One region of the Pedobacter sp. MR2016-19 genome, then DNA from elsewhere that is predicted to be linked to it. Evidence: riboswitches for the same ligand, from Rfam matches in the RefSeq annotation. Region 1 holds a riboswitch; each other region holds the start of a gene.
What was found. A riboswitch is a leader RNA that binds a small molecule or an ion and turns the genes downstream of it on or off. The one in region 1 is predicted to bind S-adenosylmethionine.

Region 1 (10,216 bases):
TCTTACTCATTGTTATAAAGTGATTACACAGATGGGTGGATTACACCGATATAGCTGTTCTTATTTTTTTAAATTTTTTCTGGTATCGAGTTTTTACCTTCTACCTTTATACCTTCAACCCTCTACCTCTTTAGGCAGTATGCTGTAATTTGATGATTTTTTTATTACGGCTTTCCTTCATAAAGTTTCCGATTACGTTAGTCAAAGCATCTGTTTCGATTAAAAAACCGTCATGTCCATAATCAGAATGCAAGGCGCAAAATTCTGCCCCAGGGATATGATCTGCCAGATATTTCTGCTCCGATAATGGAAACAAAACATCATTTTCTATCCCGATTACTAAAGTATTTGCCGTAATTAGTTTTAGTGCATCTGCAATACTTTTGCGGTTACGGCCCACATTGTGGCTATCCATTGCCTTGGTTAAATAATAATAACTGTAAGCGTTAAAGCGGTTGATCAGCTTTTCTCCCTGATAGTTCTGATAAGAAGAAGATCTGAAATTGTCTGTCTTGTCGTTTACACTTTCTAACTGTGTACTGCCGTAAGCACTATAAGTTCTATAGCTTAAAAGTGCAATGCTACGGGCGGTTTTTAAACCTTTGCTACCACCGTTTGGTTGGTTGGCATAAAAAGTTCTGTCTGTGGTAATGGCCAAACGCTGACTTTCATTAAACGCGATGCCCCATGGAGAATGCGCTGCATTAGTCGCAATTAAAATCAGGTTTTCAATTTTATTAGGTTCCGAAATGCTCCATTCTACAGCTTGTTGCCCACCTAAAGAGCCACCGATTAATAATTTAATATAATCAATACCTAAATGTGCAGCTAATAACTGGTGGGCCGATACTAAATCCCGGATCGTAAACTGCGGAAACGAAAGGTAATAAGGCAAGCCCGTTACCGGATTGGTACTTAATGGATTGGTACTGCCGTAATGCGAGCCTAAAACATTGGCACAAACGATATAATGCTCTTCCGGGTTGAACAAAGCATTTTGGCCGAACAAACCTTCCCACCATTCAAAAACATCAGCATTGGCAGTCAGTGCGTGGCAAACCCAAATTACATTATCTTTATTTGCATTTAATTTGCCATAAGTTTGATAAGCAATTTGCAGGTTGCGGATTTTCTTTCCGCTCTCTAATTTGAACTGTTTATTGTAATTATACGTTGATGCTGTACTCATTGTTTTATTGTATTCGGAAAATGAACGGGCTTAGGCTGATAAACTCTCTGTAGGGATCTGAACATTTATAGATGCAAAAGCCTGCTCGAAATCGGCCTTAATATCATCGATATGCTCAATACCGACTGAAACCCGTAATGCGTTTGGTTTTACACCTGCGGCTAATTGCTCATCTTCACTCAATTGTTGATGTGTGGTTGCCGATGGCTGGATAATCAACGTTTTTGCATCGCCAACGTTTGCGAGGTGAGAAACCAGTTTTAAATTATCTATAACCTGTGTGGCATTTTCTTTACTTCCTTTTAATTCGAAAGATAAAACTGCGCCAAAACCGTTACTTAAATATTTTTTTGCCAGGCTATTGTATTTGCTGCTCGCTAATCCTGGATATTGTACTTCCTGAACCAATGGATGGTTTTCTAACCAGGTAGCCAGTTCAAGGGCATTGTCAACGTGGCGTTGTACACGGAGCGATAAGGTTTCTAAGCCCTGCAATAAAAGGAAAGAATTAAAAGGGGATAGGGCAGGACCAAGATCTCTTAATCCCTCCACACGTGCACGGATGATAAACTGGATGTTGCCAAATGGCCCACCGATGCCGAAAACATCGCTGAAAACCAAACCATGATAACCTGCTGATGGTTCAGAGAATTGAGGGAATTTACCATTACCCCAGTTATAGTTTCCGCCATCAATGATCACACCACCAATGCTTGTTCCATGTCCGCCAATCCATTTTGTTGCAGATTCTACCACAATGTTTGCTCCATGTTCTAAAGGCTTAAATAAATAACCTCCTGCGCCGAAAGTATTGTCAACAACTAAAGGTAGATCGTATTTCTTTGCAATTGCAGCGATTTTCTCAAAATCAGGAACACTAAATGCCGGGTTGCCGATGGTTTCCAGATAAATGGCTTTGGTTTTATCTGTTATTTTAGCTTCAAATTCCTCAGGCACATCTGGATTCGCAAAATCGACATGGATACCCAGACGTTTAAAAGCAACTTTGAACTGGTTATAAGTTCCACCGTAAATGTGCGAAGAAGAAACGATACTATCGCCGGCTTCTAAAATGTTATTCAATGCAATAAACTGTGCGGCCTGTCCTGAAGCTACCGCCAAAGCAGCTACACCACCTTCTAAAGCTGCAATACGTTTTTCGAAAACATCATTAGTCGGATTCATGATCCTGGTGTAAATGTTGCCAAACTCTTTTAAAGCAAATAAGTTGGCGCCATGCTCAGCGTTTTTAAATCCGTAAGAAGTAGTTTGGTAAATCGGCACAGCCCTCGAGCCTGTTGTTGGATCTATTTCCTGGCCAGCGTGTAATTGTAAAGTTTCAAATTTATATGATGTTGACATGATTTCTGTTTTATTTATTGATGAGACGTAGTGATTTAGGTTGATTCTAAAACCTAGCAGGGCGTATCCCGATGTTTCGGGACCTTCCAGTTTGAAAGAAACAAAAAAGGAAGATTTTTTAGATTACTGTATGCAACAGCACATACAAGTAATTGCACAACTATTGAAAAAAGTAGAAATAGAAGTTTGTTCTAAATTTTTAAGGTTTGCACTGGGTTCGCTTAGCGATTGAAGATTTAATGTTTTCATCAGTTCTAATTTATATCTCCAGATAACACCATGTTATCCGGTCAGGAATTGGCACCTTCTCTTTCTGAGGGTTGCCAGTGGGTCATCGAGCCAGTCTCTCGCCACTTCTTTATAAATCAACCTGTGAAGATTGACTTTTATTTAGCTTTCTACCAAATAATATTTCAAATGTCTGAATTTAATTTTAATACACAAAATAAAATTTTGAATTTTTGTTAATCGTTTGGGAATGAGTAATGTATTTTATTGTATTGCGGCAAATTAAAACTTTTAATATAAAAATTAACACTTAAAATTCTAAGTTTGTGTGACCTATCTAAATATAATTATGATGAAAAATATAACAGTTCTAGGCTTAGGCCTGCTATTCACGGGGATGTGTTTAACTAATGCAAACGCCCAATTCGGAGGCTTAAAAGATAAATTATTAAAAGTCGGCACTGCGCAGGGTGCTAAAGCTTTAGGTGTAGACAGGTTTTTAAAGCAGCCAGCTGCCATTACCACCAGTTTTGAAGATGTAAACAGGGAAGGCGAAAAAATGCCCGACTTTGTTAATCCTTCAAAATTAATAGCACAGCCTTTATATTTATTGCCGAAAAATCCTGAGGGTGGTTTTGTTCTTTGCGAAGGATTGTACGAAATGACGAATAAAAGTTACTGTTTAAAAGCCGGAACTTTCGCGCCATCAAAGGGCGATGGTTACATGTTTGCCCCCGTTTTGGGCTCGAAAGAAGAAATTGTAGTTGCGATATTGAAAAGTGCAGAGAAACATCCGGAAGTAGAACAGCATGATATCCAGGCCTTACTTTGGACCATTATTGCCAGAACAAAATTTGCCGATTTTAACGGACAAGTGAAAGTAACTGCAATGAAATTGTTAACGACAAAACAACTTACCCAATTGGAAGGTGGCGCTTTAGGCATTTTACCTTTCGATGTAATGGAAAAAGCTAAGGACCAGTTACCTTCAGGTGTGAGGGCTGTTTTTGAAGCAGAAAATAATATCCGTCAACTGGTGTCGTCTGGGAATTATACTTATGCCGACATGGAAAGATATGCTATTATAGCGGGGATGGCTCCACCAAGAAGTGATGTGCCAAGTGGCATCTGGACGAAACACCCTGATGGTTATTATGTACGTTATTTTCCTTCTGGTTATTCAATTACCAAAGTGCAGGTTTATGTACCAAAAGGATTATTAGCAGATGGAAATAAATTGGTTTATGATGCAGCAGGGGATATTGCTTGTCCTGCCAATACCGGTTCTCAACGTTTAGCGCAAACTAACGAACCACTGGAGGCTAACTATTCGTTAAAGTTGACCACGATTTGTAATCCTAAGTAAGTTTTGGAAAATTAGGGTACTGTAGTCCTTAGGAGATTGCAGTCCCGCTTTACGCTTTATCTTTTTGGCTACCCTTCGACTTCGCTCAGGGTGACAGCCAAAAAGGATATCGCTGCAATCGGGTTTAGCAACAAAGGTTCGAAATAACTAGAAACCTATAAGGTCTTAAAGACCTCATAGGTTTTATACTTTAACCTAACGCCTGCGCTAAATCGGCGATAATATCGTCTACATGCTCTAATCCTACTGAAATACGGAGTAAATTTTTTGGCGTTTTACTATCCGGTCCTTCTACTGAATAACGGTGTTCTATCAAACTCTCTACACCACCTAAACTGGTAGCCTGTGCAAATAGCTGAACTTTATTTGCCACTTTATGAGCAGCTTCAGCATCGCCCTTAACTAAAAACGACATCATCCCGCCAAAATCTTTCATCTGTTTTTTTGCAATTTCGTGCTGTGGGTGACTTTCCAACCCAGGATAAAAAACGGCTTCAACATTCGGATGTCCGTTTAAATAGTCGGCTACTTTTTTGCCGTTTTCGCAATGGCCTTTCATGCGGTAAGCCAGGGTTTTAATGCTACGGGTTAATAAAAAGCAATCAAAAGGAGAGGGTACGGCACCACCGGTTTGTTGTATGTTTTTGATGCGCTCCCATAATTCATCTTTTTTGGCCGTAATTAAAATCCCACCAAGCACATCACTATGGCCTCCTAAATATTTGGTACTGCTGTGCATTACTATATCGGCACCCAATAATATTGGATTCTGTAAAATTGGAGAGGCAAAGGTGCTGTCGCAAACCAGGGTGATATTTTTTGCTTTAGCAATTCTGGCAATTTCTTCAATATCTGTAACCTTTAGTAATGGATTAGAAGGGGTTTCGATCCAGATCAGTTTAGTATTGGGCTTAATGCTTGATTGTATCAGATTTAAATCCGTTTGATCAACAAAATCAAATTCCAAACTATCGTTAAAAATAGTAAGTAATTGTTTTTTTATGCCCCAATACATATCATCTGGTGCTATAATGTGGCTACCTGGTTTTAAAGCCTGAAACATGGCTAATCCGCAGGTATTACCCGAAGAAAAAGCAGCAGCATCTTCGCCATATTCTAATTTTGCTATAGTGTTTTCTAAAGCAGACCGGTTTGGATTACTTACCCTGCTATACATGTGCCCACCGGGATAACCACCATCTTCGCCACGAAAAAAAGTGGTAGATAGATTAATCGGGGGCGTAACATCGCCTGTAGTACTTTTTACAAGATTAGAAGCGTGAATAGCAAGGGTTTCGGGTTTCATAATAATTAATTTTAATCGAAATGATATCGGGAGCAATTTAATAATTTGGCGCTAATTTAAGGTTCGTAATGGTTTTGGCAAGATTTATGTAACAAGTTTGTCGAAATTTAATTAAACAAAAAATGAAAAGATTATTTATAGCTATCGCAATAGCATGTTCTACTTTAGTAATGTTACAAAGTTGTAATACTGCAAAAAGAGTAACTGCAGGAGTAACAGGTAGCAGAGGTACAGTTGTTCGCGAATGGGTAGTGAGTAATGTAGCTTTAGAAGGATTGCCTGATGGCGCTGTTCAAGGATTATTTGGAGAGAAATCTTACAAATGTTTCCAGGGAAGTACATGGAATTTAACCAATAGTGGTAATGGTTCTTACACTTTACCAGCATCAAGCACTTGTGGTTCGGTAATGCAGACTATATTCTGGTCGGCTGCACCTAAAGACCAGACTTTCCAGTTCAAAAAAATATTTGAAGGTGATAAAGCTAAAAACGTAACAGAAGGTTATCGTTTAGTGTTAACTGATCTTTCAAGCACACAAATGATCTTAAAATCGCCAATCGAATTTGGTGGTAAAACTGCAAATATCGTATTAACCTTTACGCCTGCAGCGAGATAATTAGATTTACCTGTGAAAAAACATAATAAGAGCACTTCTGAAAAGAGGTGCTTTTTTTGTAACCGTTACTGATCTATCTTTATAGTTTCCTCTAAAGCGTCGTCATTTCGAGCGAAGTGCAACGAAGTCGAGAAATCTATAAAGATAGATCTCTCCATTCCACTGCGTTCCAGTCGAGATGACGATGCCAAGAGATTTTACAAAATAAAAGCAATCAATATCTGCGTTTATCCGTGTTCATCTGTGGTTAATTATTAAGATTGACATTCAAAAATCACGGTTTGTTACAAGAAAATGATTTTCAAATCGCCCCATTATTGTATTTTTGTTCAAAATAAATCAGGAATGAATACAACTGAGCAAGTTGAACAAATATTAGCTGATACCAATTTATCAACTGAATTACAAAACATAGCACACAAAGTTCTTCACGGAGAACGGATTACATTTGATGAAGGTGTTTACCTTTATGAACAGGCTGAACTAGGTTACCTCGGTGTCCTCGCCAATTACATCCGTGAGAAAAAACACGGCGATAAAACTTATTTTAACCGAAACTTTCACTTGGAACCAACCAATCTTTGCGTTTACGACTGCAAATTTTGCTCGTACTCTCGTTTAATTAAACAAAAAGAAGAAGGCTGGGCTTTAACGATGGAGCAAATGCTCGATATCGTTAAAAAATACGATGGTGAACCGGTAACGGAGGTGCATATTGTAGGAGGGGTGCTTCCACAATACGATGTGGCATTTTATTCGGCTTTGTTCACAGCCATTAAACAGCATCGTCCTGATCTGCATGTTAAAGCATTAACGCCTGTTGAGTACCACTATATTTTCAAAAAAGCTAAAATCGATTATGCAACAGGCATGCGTTTGATGAAAGAAGCTGGGTTGGAATCAATACCAGGTGGAGGGGCAGAGATTTTTCACCCTGAAATCAGAGAACAGATTGCCAAAGATAAATGTACCGGCCAGCAATGGCTCGATATACATGAAGAATGGCACAAACTGGGCATGCGCAGTAATGCGACCATGCTTTATGGACATATCGAAAAATACTGGCACCGTGTAGATCACATGGAGAAACTCCGTGAACTGCAGGATCGCACAGGTGGCTTCCAGACATTTATTCCATTAAAATTCAGAAATCAAAATAACCAGATGAGCAATGTACCCGAATCGTCGGTAATTGAAGATTTAAGAAATTATGCCATTGCCCGTATCTATATGGATAACTTCGATCATATTAAAGCTTATTGGGCGATGATCAGTCGCGAAACTGCTCAGTTATCTTTAAATTACGGTGTGGATGATATCGACGGTACTTTGGATGATACTACAAAAATATATTCCATGGCCGGCGCAGAAGAACAAACGCCTGCAATGAGCACTAAAGAGCTGGTTAATCTGATCAAGCAGGTAGGCAGAAAAGCAATAGAGCGCGATACTCTATATAATGTGGTTACGGATTTCGAGCAGGTTGTTTTCGAAGAAGAGAAGAAACCGCAATATTATAAATTACCAGTAGTGAATTAGAATTGTTATGATGACAGGGTTTTAAGATCTTTTCGCGAGGTTCAAAAAATATAATAAATAAAAAACGTTAATCCTGCAATCTTATAATCCAAAAAATCCCATTTAATGGTTAAAGAAATATACATCATACGCCACGGCGAAACGGAATTGAACAGACAAGGCATAGTACAGGGCAGAGGTGTAAATTCTGACTTAAATGATTTGGGAAGGGCACAGGCAGAGGCTTTTTATCAAAAATATAAGGATATTCCTTTTGATAAGATTTACACTTCTGATTTAAAACGTACCTGGCAAACTGTTCAAAAATTTATAGATGCTAAATTACCCTGGGAAAAGCTTTCGGGACTAGATGAGTTGGCCTGGGGTGTTTGGGAGGGAAAACCGAATACTGAAGATGCGCGTGATGCTTTCCGTGAGATGTTACAGAGCTGGGAGAATGGAGATTATACTGCTCATTTTGAAGGTGGCGAAAGCGTTCAGGATGTTTATGAACGTTTAAAACAACCGATGGATGTTCTAATGACCCGGCCTGAAGAAAAAACGGTTTTACTTTGCATGCATGGTAGAGCAATGCGTGTTTTCCTCTGCTTATTATTAGGCAAACCATTAAGCCTGATGACAGAATTCCCACACCAGAATACCGTACTTTATAAAATGGGATTCGAAGATGGAAAATTTACCGTACTCGAATTTAACAGCGCCGTACATTTAGATAGTTTAGTAATTGGGGAATAAACGGCCCCGTTTCGTGTCTCCACGAAACGAAATAAGCAATTGTTCGTGAGGACACGAACCATGGCGGAGGCCGTCCATTTAGACGGTTTAGTAATTGAATAATACGCTTAACGCCAAACGCGAAGCGCAAAACATAACACTTTGAATAAGATTAAAATATCGGCTGTTGCTTATACCAACACTAAAGCTTTTATATACGGACTAGAGCATTCGGACATTATAAATAAAATTGATTTAAGTTTAGATATCCCTTCTGATTGTGCAGCTAAAGTAATTAACGGTCAGGCTGATATCGGCTTAATGCCGGTTGCAGCTATTCCTCTGGTTCCAAATGCCAATATTGTGGCTGATTATTGTATCGGAAGTGATGGAGGTGTAAACTCTGTATTCATCTTTAGTGAAGTTCCTGCCCAGGAAATTAAAACGGTGAGGCTGGATGCCCATTCCCGTACATCAAACAATTTAGCCAAAGTTTTACTGAAATTCTACTGGAAAAAAGAAGTGGAATTTACGACTGATCCAACTGCAAAAACAGATGCCTTTGTTTTAATAGGAGACAGGACATTTGGTAAAAAAGAAGATTTTGCTTACGCTTATGATATGGGTGAGGAGTGGAAAAACTTTACCGGATTACCCTTTATGTATGCAGCCTGGGTGGCCAACAAAGAGATTTCGCAGGACTTTAAAGATGAATTTAATGCCGCTTTAAAATTTGGCCTTGATCATAGAAAAGAAGTTTTGCAAGAGTTACCGGAGGTATTGAATTTCGATCTGGAAGATTACCTTTACCATAAACTTCAATTTGAGGTTACCGATGACAGAAAGAAAGCGCTTAATCTGTTTTTGGGGTATATTGAGCAGCTAGTTTAAAAAACAGCTATAAGGTGATTAAAAAGATTAAAAGGAAGGAATGTCTTGCGAAATATCCAATATTTCCGCAGAGGAATTTTAATGAAAAAATTGAAGATTATGATTATTTCTATCCGGAAACCTTCGCCAATTATATTTTAACGATAGCATCAAAAACTAATAAAAAACATATTCAAGCACTAGGGGAAGAACTCAATCATCTTTTAGAGGGGATAAAATCAGACTGTTTTATATTCTTGGGAGATGAGAAGTTAGCATGGAGATTTCGGGAAGAAAAATATAAAAACTTTAAAAAGGGGATGGAATTTCTCAAAAATGAAGATATAGGTAAGGATTTTAAAGGGAGGCTTAATCCTAAATAAGCAAAATATGATTCAGTTTGTTAAGTACCTTTCGGATTTGATAAGTACAAATGGTATTGTTCAATATGTTTATTCTACTGATGAATCTCAAAGTATGCTCGGTTTAATTTGCAAAGAAGGTAATATTCATATAAGCACGGTTGACAAGGAAAATGATGCCATGTTTAGGAATGCTGTAGCGGGTACTAAATTTGAATTTCTAAAAGGCAAATGTTAAACTCTGTTTAACAATAAAGGCAAAAGGCTAACAGCCTGCTTAAAAATTAAACAAATTATTTCCTATGTCAGTATGAGCGCGGAGTCTAAGAACATTTCGACGCATTAATAAAAAGCAATCCATTATGCGCAGCGTGACAGCAAAAGGATATGTGATTTTTATAGCAAACTTTTTCGGAATAAGCTTTATCCGTCGCTTACATTATAAATTACGTGCCATTTATCAGGTATTTGCTCTCAAGAAGTTATTGAACTCGTACTATACATCTGTAACATTATTATTGAACGAAATTTAGCTATTTATCGTAGATAAGTATCTCAAATATTTGTACCTTGCTTTGAATTAACCTCAATCCATCACAAACAAATGACCAACCTGTTTTTTTTAAGTACCTGATATCTGCGGATAGCCGGCAGACCATGTAT
Region 2 (10,216 bases), on a different contig from region 1:
CTCAGCGAATGCTTCAGCTAAACGATCGGCCAGTGCTTTAGCCATGATACTGTTATAATCATCGTAATTGGATTCGAACTCATTTACCAGTTCATCAATCCCGATACCAGCAGTTACAGCAAAACCACCAAAATAATCCTGAATACCACTTTCTTTCGGTGCAATGAAATCAGATAAAGCATAATAAGGCTGCCCATCTACTTTTTCGGCCTGCTGGCGAAGAGTGTGAATCGTAACGGAAGATGGTTGATGTAAGATGGATGATGGGTCTTCACTTCCATTTTCCATTTTACCTCTTACATCCAAAACAATATCGTCTCCTACCGCATTTGCCGGCCAAAAGCCGATTACTGCTCTTGCTGTTAATAGTTTTTCGTCGAGGATGCGTTTTAATAAAGTCTGTGCATCATCAAAAAGTTTCTTTGCTTCATCACCAACATTTTTATCATCGAAAATTTTCGGATAACTTCCGCGTAGCTCCCAGGTATGGAAAAATGGCGTCCAATCGATATAGGGAACCAGTTCTTCTAATGGATAATTATCAAAAACCCTTGTACCTGTAAATTCCGGAACAGGTAAGTTGGGTTGAAAATCGATCTTAAACTTATTATTTCGGGCTTCTTCCAACGTTTTAAAACGCTTATCAGATCGCTTATTTAAATGTGCTTCGCGGGCTTTATCGTACTCGGCTCTAATTCCTGCAATATATTCATCTCTCGTATCAGGATTCATTAAAGTACTACAAACGGTAACACTTCTGGAAGCATCCAGTACATGGATGGCAGGACCTGAATAATTCGGTGCTACTTTTACTGCAGCGTGTATCCTTGAAGTAGTAGCTCCACCGATAATTAATGGAATGGTAAAACCTTCGCGCTCCATTTCTTTTGCAAAGTGAACCATTTCATCCAATGATGGTGTAATCAATCCACTTAAACCAATAATATCAGCTTTTATTTCTTTGGCTTTTTTGATGATTTCCTGTGCCGGAACCATCACACCCATATCAACAATCTCGAAGTTATTACAAGCCAATACCACACCCACAATGTTTTTACCAATATCGTGCACATCGCCTTTCACGGTGGCCATTAAGACCCTTCCCGCAGATGAACTCTGATCCTGATCAGGATTATCCAGTTTTTCCTGTTCGATAAACGGCAATAAATAGGCCACCGCTTTTTTCATTACCCTTGCCGATTTTACCACTTGGGGCAAGAACATTTTTCCGGCACCAAAAAGATCACCGACAATATTCATTCCGTCCATTAATGGTCCTTCGATTACCTGAATCGGCCGGGCATATTTTTGTCTGGCTTCTTCCACATCATCGTCCAGGTACTCCACAATTCCCTTTACTAAAGAGTGGGATAATCTTTCTTCAACAGGGCCTTTTCTCCACTCTTCATCTTTAACCACCTCTTTACCTTTTGATTTTACGGTATCGGCATATTCTACCAATCGCTCCGTGGCATCGTCTCTTCGGTTTAAAAGCACATCCTCTACCCTTTCTAATAATTCGGGTGGAATTTCCTGATAAACCTCCAACATTCCAGCGTTTACGATCCCCATATCTAAACCGGCCTGAATGGCATGATAAAGAAATGCGGAGTGCATTGCTTCGCGGACAGTATTATTTCCCCTGAAAGAGAATGAAATATTAGAAACCCCACCACTCACTTTCGCATGAGGCAGGTTTTCTTTGATCCAACGGGTGGCATTTATAAAATCGACGGCATAATTATTATGCTCTTCCAATCCGGTTGCAACGGTCAAGATATTTGGGTCGAAAATAATATCCTCTGGCGGGAAACCAATTTCGTGTACCAAAATATCATAACTTCTTTTACAGATTTCCTTTCTACGCTCGTAATTATCGGCCTGTCCCTGCTCATCAAAAGCCATTACCACAACCGCGGCGCCGTATTGCATAATTTTGCGGGCACTTTCGCGGAATTTATCTTCTCCTTCTTTTAAGGAAATCGAGTTTACAATTCCTTTTCCCTGCAAACATTTTAAGCCATTTTCAATAACCGACCATTTAGATGAATCGACCATGATCGGCAATTTGGCAATATCTGGTTCAGACGCAATAAGGTTTAAGAATTTGGTCATTGCCGCTTCCGAATCCAGCATCCCTTCATCCATGTTTACGTCGATTACCTGTGCACCGCCTTCAACTTGCTGCAAAGCAACGGCTAATGCGGCTTCATAATCGCCACCCAAAATCAGTTTGGAGAATTTTGGAGATCCGGTAATATTGGTTCTTTCACCAATATTTACAAAAATACTATCTGGGGTGATGGTTACAGGCTCCAATCCGCTTAAACGCATGTATGGTTCAAGAACCGGTATTTTACGGGGCTCAGCTTTTCGGGCATTTTTAGCAATACAGCCAATATGATCTGGCGTGGTGCCACAACAACCTCCTACTATATTCACAAAACCGGAAGCAATAAAGTCATCAACCAGATGTGCGGTTTCATGCGGCTGCTCATCGTAAGCACCAAACTCATTTGGCAAACCCGCATTTGGATAGGCGGAAACATAGCAGCCTGCTTTTGCCGCTAACTCTTCAATGTGCGGACGCATTTCTTTGGCACCTAAAGCACAGTTAAAACCGATACTTAATGGTTTTGCATGCATTACAGAGTTCAAAAAAGCTTCGGCAGTTTGCCCCGAAAGTGTTCTACCGGAAGCATCGGTAATGGTACCAGAAATCATGATCTCCAGTTTACGCCCAATTACTTCTTCGTATTTTTTAATGGCTACAATAGCCACTTTAGCATTCAAGGTATCGAAAATGGTTTCGATTAATAATACATCAGAACCACCATCTACTAAACCACGTACCTGTTCATAATAAGCTGCTTCCAACTCATCGAAATAAACTGCCCTAAAACCAGGATCGTTAACATTTGGTGACATGGAAAGGGTGCGGTTAGTTGGGCCAATGGCACCGGCAACAAAACATTTACGGTCTGGATTTGCAGCCATGAACTCGTTAACAGCTTCTTTTGCCACGCGTGCACCTTCAAAACTCATTTCGTAAGAAAGGTCTTCCATCTGGTAATCGGCCATGGAAATGCGCTGCGTACTGAATGTATTAGTCTCAATAATATCGGCACCAGCGGCCAGGTACTCCAAGTGTATTGTTTTAATAATATCCGGACGTGTGATGTTGAGCAAATCGTTATTGCCTTTTACATCACAGGGATGGTTTTTAAATCGTTCCCCTCTAAAATCTTCTTCGGTTAAGGTATATCGCTGAATCATGGTGCCCATTGCACCGTCAATCACCAAAATACGTTTTTCTAATTCTTCTCTTATGCTCATTTGTTATAGTAGCAAGTGGTTAGTAGCAAGTATCAAGATTCCTGATATGCGTCCTAACCGCAGATAATAAGCATAGTACCTAACCAGATTTGATTGATACTTGATACTTTATACCTGATACTTAAATAGCTTATTTAAAAAGTTGGTACGTGAATCGTAATCCTAAACTTATCTGTTTCTGCTATTTGCAGAATAGAATTTAGCACCTTGTATGGTTACAGGTTGCTAAGACTTCGTTGGGTCTAATCCCTCCGTCTTTCTTAATAAGCATACAAAAATGCAACAAAGCAACATCAATTCCAAAATTTATCGCCTTGCTGCCAAATAAAATTACAAAGGCCGCGCAAAACTGCGCAGCCTTAAGAATATTGTTCTGTTAGTGATTACTTTCTGCTTCCGAAAATACGAAGTAAGAAAAGGAAGATATTTAAGAAATCCAGGTATAAAGACAACGCTGCTACAATTGCCATTTTTTTAGATTCAATCTGAAGAACCTGTTCGCCGCTAGCTTCGATCCCTTCCCCAATTCTTTTTATTTTTTGTACATCATAGGCTGTTAATGCCGTAAATATTGCAATACCAATAAATGCCATAAACAAACTGAATTGTTCGCTTTGAACAAACATATTAATTACACTGGCAATCACTAAACCAATTACGCCAACCATTAAAATCGGCCCAAATTTACTTAGATCAATATTGGTGGTGTAGCCCATGAATGCCATAATTCCAAATATTCCGGCAGCTCCTGCAAAACAGCTCACTACTGAACCTGAAGTATAGGTTAACAAGATAAAACTTAAACTCACTCCAGTCAATAATGAATAAAGGACAAAAACGCCAATTAATGCTGGCAATGATAATCTGCTTAAACCGAATCCCATTAATAAAACCAATCCGAGTGGTGCGAACATCGCTACATAACCGAAAATCGACATGCTCACTTTACCAGTTGCTGGATTAATATTTAAAAGGTATTGCATTAACTGCTCATTGGTGCCAAATAAATAAGCTGCTACAGTTGATAAACTCAACGCCACAAACATCCATAAGAAAACGTTTGCAAAGAATTTTTTAGAAACAGATTTTTCCTGTACAAAAACACTGTTGTCCTGATATTGATAATTTTGTTGTTCCATTTTAAATTTTGTGTATTTAACTATATAAAAATAAATATTTAGTTTAATCTTTTTGTCAGCAATTCTTCAACTTTTTTAAAGAACTGCAGTGGTTTTAATGTTCGCCAGGGCAAGTCATCAAATGCACCACCAAAGTTAATGTAATAATCGATGTTATTATCCCTAAACTCTGTGATTACATGATCCTGAAAATTCACCCCAACAATCCAGCCATCTTCTACTTCCTGAAACCATTCTTCGTAATAACTATCATCAGAGGCATGGAAATTCAGGACATTTTCACCGATTAGGATAAACTTATTAATGCCTTCATCCATCATCAGCTCTAAAATATCGCGCTTCATCAGCATAATATCGTTGTTAATAGCATCATTCCACTCGCCGATAAATTCGATAATGGCATAACTGCGGTCATAATCAGCATATAACACCTTCATGTATAACGTATTCGAACCAAACTCATCCCATTGTGGGTGCAGTAAAAAATTGTAAATCTGCTTATCGAAGTAAAGTTCTGAATATTCGGTATTGTAAAATGGCGAACGCTCATCTTCTGCCGAAATATAATCATCTCTCCACTGATAATAAGGCTCAATTTCGTGCATAATTTTCTAATTATTGAATGAGCGAGTTTTGAATGAGGGAATGATTAATGCTACTCTTACATGCTATCACTCACTAATTCTTTCATTCACTCAATCTATCCTTCTCTCATTTCTTAGTGCCCTGCTTCAACTGCTTTTCGCACACTTCCATAACGGGTTAACAACTCGGCGGCTTCATCATAACCAATATTCAGTTCGTCGGCCACCATTTGTGTACCTCGATCGACCAACTTATGGTTAGTTAACTGCATATCGACCATTTTATTTCCAACTACACGCCCCAGCTGAACCATAACAGTAGTGCTTAGCATATTTAATACCATTTTCTGCGCCGTACCGGATTTCATGCGGGTGGAGCCGGTAATAAATTCAGGGCCAACCACCACTTCAACCGGAAAATCCGATTCTGCAGCAATAGGTCCGCCTGCATTACAAACAATGCAGCCTGTTAAAATACCATGCTTACGTGCCGTGTTTAATCCACCGATTACATATGGCGTAGTACCTGACGCTGCCAGGCCAACTAAACAATCTTTTTCATTAATATCAAATTCCTTAAGATCTTTCCAGGCTTGTTCGGCATCATCTTCAGCAAATTCTACCGCTCTTCTAATCGCTGTATCTCCGCCGGCAATAATCCCTACAACCCAATCAAAAGGAACACCATAAGTAGGCGGGCATTCTGAAGCATCTACCACGCCTAAACGACCACTTGTACCTGCACCTATGTAAAAGAGACGGCCGCCCTTTTTCATTCGCCCGGCAATGGCCGATGTTAATTTTTCGATTTGAGGCAAAGATTTTTCGACTGCAAACGCTACCGTTTTATCTTCGTTATTAATGCCCTGCAAAACTTCTAACACCGACATCTGATCAATGTGGTCATAGTTAGATTCTTGCTCGGTAACTCTATTCATAAATTTAATTTTGATAAAATTCGGTAAATTCTTTTTAAAAACTACGCTATACATTCAAAAAATCTGACATAAATTTTAACCAATCACTTCATTGCATTAATTAATGTTAAATATTATAAACAAAAGACATGAAAATGCGGTTAAAAAATATATCAACTCGCTAATTTTCATAAATTTGCGTTAACGCCAATGAAAAAAAACACCCGCAACAACATATTGATCGCTGTAAGCTATTCTGTAATTTTAATAGTGGGGATGTTTTTGGGCTTAAAATTCATTAAAGATCAAGGCTTTGGCGTTAAAAAAAGTCCTCAATTAGCCAATAACAGCGACGAAAAATTAAACGAAATCTTACACATCATCAACGGCAATTATGTTGATGACATCAATACCGATTCGCTTCAAAACTTACCTATCGATAGTGTTCTACATCAACTCGATCCACATAGTGTTTACCTGCCTCCGACTGATGCGCAAGATATGACCGATAACCTGGAAGGAAATTTTGAAGGCGTAGGCATAGAATATTACATGCTTAACGATACCATGATGGTTACCGGTGTGGTTAAAGATGGACCAGCATACCAGGCGGGAATTAAACTGGGCGATAAGATCCTGAGTATCGATACCGCAGTAGTAAGTGGCCGAAACCTACCCAAAGATCAACTTACAGGTCGTTTTAAAGGTAAATCTGGAACTGGCGTGAGCGTAGTGCTTTTACACCCGGGAGCGCCACAAAGTAACCGCATTATGGTTACCCGTGGTAAAGTAAACGTAAGCAGTATTGATGCAGCCTATATGATTAACAACGAAACTGGTTATGTTCGGATCAGTAAGTTTGGCGCCAATACTGACAACGATTTTTCTGCTGCAGCCAATAACCTAAAAGCAAAGGGCATGAAAAAACTGATTCTTGACCTGCGCGATAACGGGGGTGGTTATTTTACAGCAGCAACCGGCCTGGCCGATCAATTTTTGGGCGAGAACAAACTCATCGTGTATACACAGGGCAAGCATGAGCCACGTACCGATTATTTCTCCACCGGCACAGGCGCCTTTCAAAATGGCAAATTGGCTGTACTGATTAATGAAAATACCGCATCAGCCAGTGAAATTGTAGCTGGAGCCATTCAGGATTTAGGACGCGGAATTATTGTTGGCCGCCGCTCTTTTGGAAAAGGACTGGTACAAGAACAATTTGCTTTTGGCGATGGCTCTGCACTGAACTTAACCATTGCAAGATATTATACCCCATCTGGCCGGAGTATCCAAAAATCTTATAAAAAAGGTTACGACGCCTACAAACACGAATTGGATGAACGTATGACCGATGGAGAGTTGACCGGAGACCGGACCTCTTTTCAGGATTCTATTGAGAAAACTGAAGGCGTAAATATTCAGTCGAACAAAAAAGTTAAACCAATTGGCGGTATCCAACCAGATATATTTGTGAAATTAGATACAAATGGCTACAATAAGTTTTACAGTAATCTGGTGAGTAAGAAAATACTTTCTGATTACGTGTTTAATGTACTTACCAATAAATACAGCGCCAGTTTTGTAGAACAGAATATCAATATCTTCACCATAAACGATAACGACTTTAAGGACTTTATCGGATTTCTTCAGCGCAAAAACATAACAATAGATCGCTTTCAACTGTACAATTCGAAAAATGTAATTTTAAATGATCTCAAAGCTCTGCTTTGTCGCTATTATCTGGGCGATGTTGGTTATTATAAGGCTGCAAACCAAACCGATAATGCGGTAAGACAAGCACTCCTTAACCTTCAATAAAACAGACATAAAGAGATTGGCATTACTGCGTGGCGAAATGCGAATGCTATCACCGTAAACCTCCCTGCATATTGACCTATTGATTACCAATCTCAAAGCTGAAATGGTATTGCACGATTGACACCATACAAACATTTCAATACACCCTGATGTTTAATAACAATGCTAAATCAGTAATTAAACATTAAACAGCTTAGATGAAAATAATAATTGTAGGCGCAACAGGCACACTGGGCAAAAAAGTAACTGAAGCTTTTGCGCAAAAACACGAGATTATCCGTGTAGGAAATACCAAGGGGGATGTCCAGGTTGACATTACCAATGAAACATCGATTAAAAATATGTTCGAGCAGATTGGTGCTTTCGATGCCCTGATCAGTACTAGCGGTAAAGGCCCCTTTGCGCCTGTAAATCAGATGACGGGCGAAGTATTTAAGAGCGGCTTACTGGATAAATTATTGGGACAGATTAACCTGGTGCTTATAGGTCAGCATTATATCAATAAAGGTGGTTCATTTACATTAACTTCCGGGATATTAGCCGAAAATCCGGTTGCTGCAGGATCAGCATTGAGCACTATAAATGGAGGTTTAAATGCATTTGTTTTGGCTGCCGCTCCAGAACTTGAAAATGGCGTTCGTATCAATGCCATTAGCCCTAATGTTGTTGAAGACTCTCCTGCATATTTCGATTCTTTTCCCGGGGAAATTCCGGTTAGCATGGAGAAAGTGGTTAAAGCTTATGAGAAAAGTGTACTGGGCATCTTATCAGGTCAGGTAATAAAGGTTTATTAATAATGTTCGGTATTTCGAAAAAACAAGACGTTTTTTTAATAAAAGCTTATTGTAAAATTTAGCTTATTCAAAACCCAAAGTTTTATATTAGTCTATATAATAAACTCAAGCATGATAGAAACCGAACGCCTCATTTTAAAACCATTAACGCACGATCAGCTTTTAAAATATATCAAAGATGATCACTCTTTAGAACAAGAATTTGACCTTCTACCGACCAAAAAAAACATTTCTCCTTCACTTCAGGAAGCTTTGGAACAAACGATCTTACCTAACGTTTTTGATAAAGATAAAGATTATCTATACCATACTTTATGGACCATCATATCTAAACCCGACCATAGGATGGTAGGTGATATTTGTTTTGTTGGCGAACCAGATCCAAATGGTGAAATCGAAATAGGTTATGGCACTTACGAGGAGTTTAGAGGCAAGGGTTTTATGACCGAAGCTGTTGGAAGATTAATAGAATGGGCAAGGGAGCAACCTAAAGTGAAATCGGTTTATGCAACCACGACTAAAGACAATGTGGCCTCTTATTCCATTTTAGAAAAAAACAACTTTATCCATATTGGAGAAGTAGACGATATGTTAAGCTGGAAAATTGAATTGAAGTAAGTTATACCAACCCGGATTATAATATGTCTTGATAGAAATCTACGTTGTTACCGTCATCCTGATCCTATAGCTATCGGATTTATTTCAGGATCTATCCAACAAGGTTATTTTTACATGAAAGATGCTGTCCACGAAGTAGCTATTAGGCCTTTAAAACATAAATACTACTAATAAAACAAGTTCAGCAGGACGACTATCCTCTAGTCTATTGATGATTTTATCACAGAATAAATTTCGTTACAAGACACCTTGATGCACCTTTGCAATGCGCTACAGCACAATCTCAAACAAACTTAAACTGATTCCTTCATAATGTTTCGGCAGTCCGTCGGTTTTTTCCATGCTTACTACCCCAACATAATTAAAACCACAACCCGTGTAATATTCGAGCAGTTTTTCATTATCTGCCCAGGTATCCATTCTGATAAATTTAATGTCGTTTTCTGCAGCAAAAACTTTAGCCCATTTAATAATTTCTTTTACAAAAGAATAGCCCCTGAATGCGGAATGGGTTACAATCCTGTGGATATAAATCGCGTCGTGATCCCGTTCTCCCCAGATCAACTGATCGTTAAACGTAACAGCAAAAACACAGGCAATAACTCCATCTACCAAGATTTTATACTGACGGTTTTCATCAATTTCAGTTTGCACCATTTCTCTACTAAAGCCCTGCCAGTGCTTGTTAAACACTTTCTTTTGATGTTCAATAGCCATATCGTAAAAATCGAAAATGGTATTGATGTCAGCTGACTGGCTATTTTGTACTTGTAATTGCATGAAGTAAAGGTAAGGGTATTTTCTGACCCCTGATAAGAAGGATCGTCCTTTCAACTGGAGCGTAGCGAAGTGGAGACATCTTTAAACTATGTTATTGGACAGTTCAAAGATTTCTCCACTACAGTCGAAATGACGGTCGATTAAAATAAAACAGGGCTGTATTCCATAACAGCCCTGTTTTAAATAAGATTGGTTTTTTAGGCATATCGACCTTACGCCCTCCACCTTTA
Region 3 (10,216 bases), on a different contig from region 1:
GCCGCGCGGATCGGCCAAACGATATTGTTCACCCTGCCAGATAATGCCTTTCACATCATTATAGTTTTTAATGGCTTCCTGACAAAACTGAAGTTCCTTTTCAGGCAGTTTACTTACCACAATATCAAAACCCAATTTACCCATCATGGCAACATCGGTACGGAACTTTATTGGCTGTTTTCCCCAATCGGTTACATGGTTGGAGCTGCTGATCGCAGGGTAAAAATAAGAGTATTCCCATTGCATAAATATGCGTTCTAACGGATCGGTATTATCACTTGGCCAAAACTCTGTAAAATATTGTAAGGCAGCATAGTCCACCCTCCCACCTCCACCAGAGCATAACATCATCGGTACAGTTGGATACTTTGCGCGGATTCTTTGCAGTACACTATACAATCCCTTTACGTAATTAATGTAAAAATGAGATTGATTTTTTAGGTGTGCAGAGTATGCATTGTAAATTACAGCATTACAATCCCATTTAATATAGGCCAGTTTCGGATTTTTAGTAAACAGATCATCCACCACACCGAAAACAAAGTCCTGTACTTTCGGATTACTCAGATCTAGTTCTAATTGGTTTCTGAAATAGTATTCAGGTCTGTTTGGTTGTTTCACCACCCAATCCGGATGTTTTTCGTACAGTTCACTTTTAGGACTCACCATTTCAGGTTCAATCCAGATCCCGAATCGTGTTCCAACATTATCGGCTTCTTTTACCAATGAGGCGATACCGTTTGGCAGTTTCTTTTTATTCTCTTGCCAATCGCCCAAAGCCGCATGGTCATCATTACGTGGATATTTATTTCCGAACCAGCCATCATCAAGCAAAAAGAAATCGACGCCCAGTTTTTTGGTATCTTTTAACAACTCGGCCAGTTTCTGTTCGTTAAAATCGAAATAAGTGGCCTCCCAATTGTTCAAAAGTGTTAAGCGGCTGCCTTTACCATCTAATATCTTATAGTTGCGTGCCCAATTCTGCAATTTTCTGCTTGCATCGCCTTTCCCCTGATCAGAAAAAGTATACAAAAACGCCGGGGTTGCAAAAATTTCGCCCTGTTTTAAGCTGTACGGAGAAGCATAATTATTCATCCCTGCAATAATGCGCAGGTTATTCTGATAATCGACTTCCAGATCAATCTTAAAATTACCGCTCCACTCCAAAGCGCCGTATAAAACATTGCCTGCGTTCTCTTCTGCAGGTTTATCCATCGAAATCATGAAAACCGAGGGCTGAAAAAGATTTGCCCTTGTACCCAGTTTGCTGTCCAGGGTTTTAATTCCATGGGTTATTTCACTTTGTTCAGGCTGCATTTCCTTTGCCCAATCACCGTGGTACTGGTTCAGCCAAAAATGCGGCGATTTTAAATGCAGGTTGGCCGAAGCATATTTATGCAATACCACATTACCTTTCTCGCTGTGTTTAATTTCTGTCCATTGCTCTATTACATCCTGCTTGTAAAAAGATTTATAAAACAGTGTTACTTCGAAATTGTACACCGGATCTTTTAACCTGATCTTTAATAAACTTACATTATCATCAATTGCGGTAACGGTATGATCTACATACTTCAGATCGAGCGAATTATTGCCATCGGCATGGGTAACACTAATGGCAGGCTCTACCAGATTTCTAGTTCCAGATGGTGTATAAGCCGAATTTAACTGTCCGGTATAATCTTCTGTTTGCTTATACTGATCATTAACCTGGGCATATTCCTGTTTATTGCTAAGTTTTTTTCCAAAAAAAATGGTATTCACATCTTTTTTTGCATCGGCCTGTAAAACCAGTGCATTATGGGCCGTTTCGATAGGTATCATGGTCTGCGCTTTGCTATTAGCCATGGAAAAAAGAGAAATGGCCATTGCCAATGCGCCCAGCCTGAAGTATACTTTAGTTTGATGTGATCCGTTCATTTGTGTCTTCAATAATGTTTATCGGTATAGAGTTGATTAATTTATGGTTTGAGGTTTAAATACCCGGTTCCCATTCTGTAACCTTGCCTAAAATAACGGTTTATAATTAATCTACCAACCTGGCCCATCATCTTCACTAACTTCGGGTGTTCTTTTGGCGGATTCGGCTTACATGTTTGATCCTGATCTGATCGGTTCACCTCTGTTACCCAAGTTTATGGCCGCTATCAAGATTGATTTATGTTTATCAGTTGGTTTTTAATCAACCACGCTGATGCATAATTTACCAGGAGACACAGATTAATATGATCGCAATTCTCTGTTGTTTACGTGCTTTTGTTAAAAAATAACACGTTTACTGCATCGTCAATTAAGCCGATTTGTAACAACAGTTATTTAGAATCGTCTAAAACTTTTAACGAACTCAAAATGTTTAACTAAAAAAGAAAAGAACATGGGAATTTTAAAAACAGCAATTATTGGCGCTGCAGTATATGCAGGCGTAAAATATATCACGAAGAAAGATCCAATTACCGGACAATCTATCGTTGACGAATTATTGGATCGTGCACCACAATGGGCAGATAAAGCAAAAGGTTATACGGAAGACCTGAAAACAAGGGTAAGTAATGCCGCAGAAGATTTATCCAGATGAATAGCTTGTAGAAATAAAGAGCCTGAAGAGGCTAAATATCTATTTCTCTGATAAAAAAACGTTCCGATTTAAAACCGGGACGTTTTTTGTTTATAGTTATAATTTAACCACAGATAAAAAGGATGCACACAGATATAATCCGTGTTTATCTGTGCGCATCTGTGGTTAAAAATTCTTAACTTAATAACATTGTATCACGGCATTAAAAAGCATCAAACCAAAGTTTGGTGGTTAATAAATCAGCACCCTGACTGCTTACCGCATTTTTATAATTCTGTCCGTTTAAAGATTGTTCTGTACCAGGATAGATAAAACGCACCGGAATTTTACCACTCAAAACGGTATTAACAGATGCAGTTAATTGCGGATAATCTAATCTTCTCTGCTCGGCCCAGGCTTCCAATCCTTGACCAAACAAAGCAATCCATTTTTGCTCACCAATTGATTTTTTATAATTACCAGCATCATATTGTACTGAAGCCTGATTAATATAATCATCAACAGCACTTCCACCTATACTGTATTGATCAAATGATGCCCTGATGGCCTGTTTATACAGATCAGCTGCATTTTCGGTAGTAAAGCCTCTCGCAGCAGCTTCAGCCCTATCAAAAAGCAATTCGGCATAGCTAAAAATCACAGCAGGTGCTTTTGGTGCTAAAAAATAAGTTCCTGGTCTTGAGGAATTTGCCAAACCTATTGCACTGGCTTCTGAATTTGTTGAGCCGTTCGGAATACCTACGTACGTTTGAGGTGTTGCATTATCAGTTTTGCTTGCATAAACTGGTAGTCTTGGATCATTTAGCGCAAAAAGTTTATCTACGATGGTTTTACTGATCCGGTAATCATTCCTGGTTTCGAATGATGCTGCTAACGGATTTTGCTGTGGCGAATCACTGTAGAAAAGTTGTGCATTCTCCGATTTGCTATTAATATAAGTGCCACCTTCTGCAAGTATTTCATCAATTACCTGCTTAGATTTAGCTGGCTCTTTATCCGCAATGCGTAAAGCGATGCGAAGACGTAAAGAATTGGCAAACTTTTTCCATAAAGCAATATTGCCGCTATAAATCACATCTCCGCTTATAACTTTTCCTGAAGCTGGATCCAAAGCTGCCTGAGCAGTCTTTAAATCGTTAAGAATACCATAATAAACATCCTTTTGTTTATCGTAAACTGGCGTAACAAACTGTTTAATTTTTCCAGCTTGTGAATATGGTATATCCCCGTAAGCGTCGGTAAGTAATAAAAATACCCACGACCTTAATACAAGTGCAACTCCTTTATAGTTTGGATTGCCTTGTGCATCGCCCAATTCGATAATTTTATTAAAGCCAGCAATACTTTGTGCGTATCCAGTAGACCATAAAGAGGTAAAGCTACTGTTCGAAAAGATAAAACGATCTTCTTCGGTATACTGAACCTTAGCCCAATGTTGTACAAAAAGCAAGCTCGAGTTCATATTATTGGTTACCCCCCAGTACGTATCGGCTGTAGTTTTAGTAGTGCCAGTAAGTAAATAATCGGGTTGTGGAATTTCTGGAGCATTCGGATTAATATTCACATCATCGAGCTCTTTATTACAAGATGAAAATGCAATTGCCAGAATGGCTAGTATATATAGTTTTTTATTTTTCATGATGGGAATATTTAAAATTTAACATACAGGTTGATACCATAGCTGCGTGTGCTTGGATTAGATAAACTTTCCAACCCCTGTCCGTTGCCAGTATTAAAGGCTACTTCCGGATCAATATCTACGGTATTGCGGTGAATAATCCAAAGGTTACGGCCAACAAGTGATACTGAAACGCCTTGCAAACTTAACGGACGGAGCCATTTGGCCGGCAAATTGTAGCTAAGCTTAACTTCACGAAGCTTAACGTAAGAGGCATCGAATATATTTGCTTCATCGATATTCCTGAACGATTTATAATATTGTTGGGCAGGTAACACTTTTTCATTGCGTTTACCATCGGCAGTTACGCCATCAAAAACAATTCCGTCATCATAAACCGTTACACCTGTCGGAGCTGTTCCATTTACCCGTACTGTTCCGTTGGCTTTATCGTTACCAGGATAATAATAGGAGATTCCGCCATATTCAGCTGCTCTTCCTGGCAGTGTAGAGGCTAAAACTCCAGTATAAGTACCTGTTGCATAAGTACCGTTGTAAATAGAACCACCAATACTCGCATCAACCAGTACGCCTAAACTTATACCTTTATACGTAAAGGTATTGTATACCCCGCCAATCCAATCTGGTGTATATTTTCCCAATACCTGTTTGGTTGGGTTTGTTGCTGGTGCACCTGTGGCATTTACAATAATATTTCCATTGCCATCTCTTAAAAAGGCTGTTCCGAAAAGTGATCCATAAGGTTGTCCAACGGTAGCAATCACCTGCGCTGAGTTGGTAGCTACAATGTAATTCGTTAATAATTTCTCTGCATCGAGTTCAATTACCCTACTCCTGTTTGCTGCAAAATTGAAATCAATATCCCATGTAAAAGTTTTTTTGATTGGGGTGATGCCCAATTGTGCTTCTATACCCTTGTTGTTTATTTTTCCGGCATTAAGCAGTTTTGAGCTAAATCCGGTGCTTTGACTTACATCGGCTGCCAAAATCTGATTGTAACTATTGGTATTGTATGCACTTAAATCTAAACGTAACCTTTTGTTAAAGAAAACAGCCTCAACACCCAGTTCTGTTGAAGTGGTAGTTTCTGGTTTAAGGTTAGGATTAAGGTCGATATTACTTGTGGTAAGTTGAGGGTTTGCGTTAAAAGGCGCACTAAACGCATAAGTATTGATCAAACGATAAGGATCTGCATCTTTACCTACTTTAGACCAGCCCCCACGTATTTTCAAATAATTAAGGGCTTCACTTTTAATATCAAAGGCTTCGGTTGCTACAAAACTTCCGTTAAATGACGGGTAAAAATAAGACCTGTTCTGTGCTGGTAAGGTAGACGACCAATCGTTACGTGCCGTGATGTTGGCGAAAAGGTAATTTCTGAAACCGATCTGACCTGATGCATAAACACTATATGATTTTAAACGCGATAAATTATTAGATGAAATCAGGGGATCACGAGAGTTTTTAAGGGTATAAAGTCCTGCGATGGCTAGTTTAGGTGCACTTTGATCATTCTGCTCAATATATTGCCTGCGGATGTTACCACCACCCAATAATTCTAAGCTAAAATCATCATTTAACTGCTTGTTAAAGTTTAAGGTTGCATCGGTATTATTCTCGCTTACCGTAAAGGCACTCTCTGTGTAAGAGCCAAAAGGTGTTCCGTTCGTACCATAAGCGATTCTAACTTTACGCCTGTCGTTGTAATAATCCGTACCCGATCTGAAATTGAAATCAAGGCCATCAATAATCTTATAATTAAGGGCTAAGCTACCGATAATGCGACTGCGGTTCTGCGAAACTGTATTTTCGTAAGCTATCCAATATGGATTGCTGTAATAGCTGTTATTCCAGTTAAACGTTTTTCCATTTTCATCCAAATAGTTTTTTAACTGGTTAATATCAACCTGACGGCCAAACCACGTAAACTGCAACATGGTACTTGTTGAACGTGAACCTCCTGTGCCAGGCAAATTATCTGAATTAAGTTTGCTATAATTCGCATTAGCCGTTAAGGTTAGTTTTGGTGTTATCTTTAGTGACGTATTTAATACAAATGAGTTTTTACCCTGTCCGGAATTCGGCACAATGCCTACTTGTTTCAGGTTATTGTAGGAGATGCGGTAATCGTACCTTTCGCCTGCATCTGCGACCGATACCCCATTATTTAATGAATATCCGGTTTGAAAGAAATCGCGTACGTTATCCGGATGGGCTATAAATGGAACCGCAACTCCTTTTGAAAAAAACTGCGGAATTAATCTTCCATCCAGTTTTGGCCCCCAGCTCTCATCTACCCCATCATTAATACCTTTACCTGCGCCATCCACATAACTGAACTTCCCTTCTGATCCCTGACCAAAAGCATTTTGATAAACTGGCAGGGTGAGCAATGTTTCTAAAACGGCATTGGAGTTAATATCAATGCCCAATCCTTTTTTCGATTTACCTGTTTTGGTTTTAATCAGGATCACCCCTGCGGCAGCCCTGGAGCCATATAATGCCGCTGCATTTGGTCCTTTTAGCACACTAATTGATTCTATATCCTCTGGATTGATATCTGAAATGGCATTCGCATAATCTCTTGCCCCTGCAGAATTCAACTGAGAGTTATCTACCGGAATCCCATCAACCACAAATAATGGCTGGTTATTTCCGGCTATAGATGTTTCTCCTCTGATGACTACGCGTGATGATCCCATGCTCCCCTGACTGTTCGTTACCCTAACTCCGGCTATTTTTCCAGCCAGTGCATTTACCAGGTTAGATTCTTTAGCTTCGGCCAGATCTTGTCCTTTTAATTCCTGAACTGCATAACCGAGCGATTTTTTCTGCCTCGAAATTCCCAAGGCGGTAACCACTACTTCATCCAACGCATTATCACTTGATTGAAGAATGACCGAAATCGGCCCGGCATTTTTATTGATTTGTATTTCCTGGGTTTTAAAACCGATATAAGAAAATACTAAAGTACCTTGATCAGGCGCACTGATAGAAAAAACACCTTTCCCATCAGAAATGGTAGTTTGCCTGGTTTCTTTGATAAATATAGAAACGCCGGGCAGTGTCTCGCCATCTGCCGACTTTACCGTTCCGGTAACGGTGACATTTTGAGCAAATACCTGCTGCGTAATAAAGAGCAGTAAGATGAATGCCATTGATTTTAAAAATTTGATCATGTGTGTGTTTTAAAAATTGGTTAAAAGATAAATTTTGGACAAAACGAATCCCTAACGGTTAATAACCGTGTTTTATAAAAAAATAAAATGGGATGGTTAGATCAAAAGTGCCTGTTAAAACGGAGCAATTTTAACAGGACTAGCGCATTCGGGAGTCTACACAAGGATTTACATAAGGATTTACATAAGGCGATTTTAGCTTGTCTGTTTTTCTCATTTGAATGATTTTATTTAATGCATAATTTAATTTCAAGAAGGCATTCAGGGCTAAAAAAAAGCACCTCTTAAACCAGAAGTGCTCCATATATTTTATATTAGGATAGCGCAAACAACTGACTTAACTACCCCAGATTCATCTGGGATGGAATTAGCACCATTTCTAAAAATTAGATGGTTGCTAAGGTTTCACAGGGCCATTCCCTCCGCCTTTCTTGATAAGTATTTTAAAATAACTTGGGCAAAGGTATAATTAATTCCATTTATCCTATAGTTTTTATAGTTTTTTTATCGAAATATTTTTTCTTTGACAATACATCCATATCTTTGTCTAGTAATTTAGTCGACAAACACAGTCCCAATGAAACTTAAATCCCTTTTAACAGCCGTACTGGCAATATCAATAACCTTCACCTATGCTCAGGAACAAACGGCCCTGGTAAAAAAACAGGCAGCAAAACTTCAGGAGAAAAACCAAAAAACATTTGTTGCTCCCGGTAACTGGCGTGGAATAGCTAAAGTAAAGGAAGGATTAGAAATCCCTTTCAACTTCGAGATCAGCGAAAAAAACGGTCAGCAAAAATTATATTTCCGCAATGCTGAAGAGCGTTTCGAAGGTGGTCCTGTAAAACAAACTGCCGACTCGCTTTTTGTCAAACTGGATCAGTTTGATAACGAGCTTGCATTTGCTATAGTTGGCAATCAATTAACGGGTACGTTAAGAAAACAGGATAAAGCTGGTAAACCTTTAGTCATTATTGCCGAGCACAAAAATTACCGTTTTAAAACTGATAAACCTGCTACAGCAGACTATTCTGGTAGTTACGATGTGATTTTTACATCGCCAAATGGTAAAGAAGAAAAAACAGTAGGTTTATTTAAGCAAGCAGGGAACAAACTTACGGGTACTTTTCTCCGCGTAACCGGCGATTCTCGTTATCTGGAAGGTGTTGTAGAAGGAAATGAATTTCAACTTTCGAGTTTTATCGGCTCCTCTCCTGCTTATTACAAAGGAACTTTCCAGGCAGATGGTGCTATTAAGGGTGAAGTTTTAGGAGCAAGGGGTAGTCAGCCTTTTACCGGAACCAAAAATAAAGATGCAGCCCTCCCCGATCCTTACAAGCTTACTTATCTTAAATCAGGATACAAAACACTTGATTTTAGCTTTCCTGATCTAAATGGAAAAAAGATTTCGCTAAAAGATGAAAAGTATAAAAACAAAGTGGTGATTTTAACCATTACTGGTAGCTGGTGCCCTAATTGTGTTGACGAAGCTACTTTTATGGCGCCATGGTACAAAAAGAACAAAAACCGCGGTGTAGAAATTATTGCTTTGCATTATGAGCGTTCAACCGAGCCTGAATATGCAAAGAAAGTAATGACCCGTTTCAGAGAACGTTTTGGTATCGAATACGACCAGGTATTGGCAGGTACAGCGGACAAACAGGTGGTATCTGAATCGTTACCCGCGCTTGATTCATTTTTATCTTTCCCAACAACCATTATCATCGATAAACAGGGAAATGTAGCCCAGATCCATACAGGTTTTAATGGCCCGGCAACCGGTAAATTTTATGATGAATTTGTGAAAGAATTTAATGCGGAGATTGATACGCTGTTGAAGAAATAGTTAGTCTTACCGGGCGTTTTAACGTGATCGTCACCCTGAATTCATTTAAGGGTCTAAGTAAATGGATTGCGCAAGAAAAATCTTCATTGTGAGGTAATGACTATCCCTCGCAGTGTACTGCAAAGTGAACTCAATGATGACAGTTCATTTCAGGAACTTTTGGCATAATATTAATTTCTCCCGATTAACTTATTTAGTTTTCAGAGCAATTGGCTATTGGTATGAATCAACGAATATTTAAAAGCTTAAAACCCTTTTGCGCTAAAACATGTTATCCATATACAACAAAAACAATGGATATGAAAAAGTTAATGTATGTAATGGCCATTTCTGCCCTGGCCTTTCAGGCTTGTAATGGTGGAAATAAAGATGCCAAAGAAAATGCCGATAGTTTAAACAGAACAAAAGACACCACCTCGAACGTTGCAGCAACTGGCGGAATTGCAGTTGAAGAAGCTGATGCCAAATTCACTACTCAGGCAGCTGTTGGTGGTATGGCAGAAGTAGAATTGGGAAAAATGGCCCTCGAAAAAAGCAGTAATCCTCAGGTTAAAGAATTTGCAACCATGATGGTTAAAGACCATGGTATGGCAAATACTGAATTAATGGCCATAGCAAAACAAAAAAACATTACACTTCCAAGTACAGTAGATGATGAGCACAAGAAAAAAATGGAAGACCTAAGCAAAAAAACAGGTGCAGATTTTGATAAAGCTTATGTAAGCGCAATGGTCGATGGACATAAATCTACCTTAAAATTAATGGAAGATGAATCAAGAGATGGAAAAGACGCAGATCTTAAATCTTTTGCAACTAAAACTGCACCAATTGTTCAAAGCCATTTAGTCATGATCAATAAAATAAACGACAGTATGAAATAAGACTGCTGAACGTATTAAAAACGCCTGCCATGTGTAGCGTTTTAATACGTTTTTTTTATTAGTGAAATTCCCTTTTCATCTATCTATATCCTAATC

Region 2: it holds a riboswitch for S-adenosylmethionine, as region 1 does, so the genes downstream of both, metH (methionine synthase) here and IM793_RS05820 (O-acetylhomoserine aminocarboxypropyltransferase/cysteine synthase family protein) in region 1, are expected to answer to the same signal.
Region 3: it holds a riboswitch for S-adenosylmethionine, as region 1 does, so the genes downstream of both, IM793_RS09835 (SusC/RagA family TonB-linked outer membrane protein) here and IM793_RS05820 (O-acetylhomoserine aminocarboxypropyltransferase/cysteine synthase family protein) in region 1, are expected to answer to the same signal.

The regions. Positions count from the first base shown of each region.
Region 1 is NZ_JADCNK010000003.1:239,852-250,067, forward strand. It holds gene IM793_RS05810 (homoserine dehydrogenase) at 1-10, opposite strand, end outside; gene metX (homoserine O-acetyltransferase) at 131-1,189, opposite strand; gene IM793_RS05820 (O-acetylhomoserine aminocarboxypropyltransferase/cysteine synthase family protein) at 1,220-2,551, opposite strand; SAM riboswitch class I at 2,808-2,918, opposite strand; gene IM793_RS05825 (hypothetical protein) at 3,132-4,145, shown strand; gene IM793_RS05830 (PLP-dependent aspartate aminotransferase family protein) at 4,336-5,451, opposite strand; gene IM793_RS05835 (hypothetical protein) at 5,574-6,068, shown strand; gene mqnE (aminofutalosine synthase MqnE) at 6,414-7,607, shown strand; gene IM793_RS05845 (histidine phosphatase family protein) at 7,713-8,342, shown strand; gene IM793_RS05850 (menaquinone biosynthetic enzyme MqnA/MqnD family protein) at 8,484-9,212, shown strand; gene IM793_RS05855 (hypothetical protein) at 9,227-9,574, shown strand; gene IM793_RS05860 (hypothetical protein) at 9,582-9,791, shown strand.
Region 2 is NZ_JADCNK010000006.1:155,145-165,360, forward strand. It holds gene metH (methionine synthase) at 1-3,336, opposite strand, end outside; SAM riboswitch class I at 3,502-3,606, opposite strand; gene IM793_RS10895 (Bax inhibitor-1/YccA family protein) at 3,720-4,475, opposite strand; gene IM793_RS10900 (hypothetical protein) at 4,514-5,080, opposite strand; gene murQ (N-acetylmuramic acid 6-phosphate etherase) at 5,194-5,997, opposite strand; gene IM793_RS10910 (S41 family peptidase) at 6,187-7,794, shown strand; gene IM793_RS10915 (short chain dehydrogenase) at 7,992-8,588, shown strand; gene IM793_RS10920 (GNAT family N-acetyltransferase) at 8,700-9,206, shown strand; gene IM793_RS10925 (N-acetyltransferase) at 9,477-9,986, opposite strand.
Region 3 is NZ_JADCNK010000005.1:219,148-229,363, forward strand. It holds gene IM793_RS09820 (alpha-galactosidase) at 1-1,920, opposite strand, end outside; gene IM793_RS09825 (YtxH domain-containing protein) at 2,375-2,575, shown strand; gene IM793_RS09830 (SusD/RagB family nutrient-binding outer membrane lipoprotein) at 2,778-4,214, opposite strand; gene IM793_RS09835 (SusC/RagA family TonB-linked outer membrane protein) at 4,226-7,393, opposite strand; SAM riboswitch class I at 7,728-7,834, opposite strand; gene IM793_RS09840 (peroxiredoxin) at 7,971-9,239, shown strand; gene IM793_RS09845 (DUF4142 domain-containing protein) at 9,539-10,120, shown strand.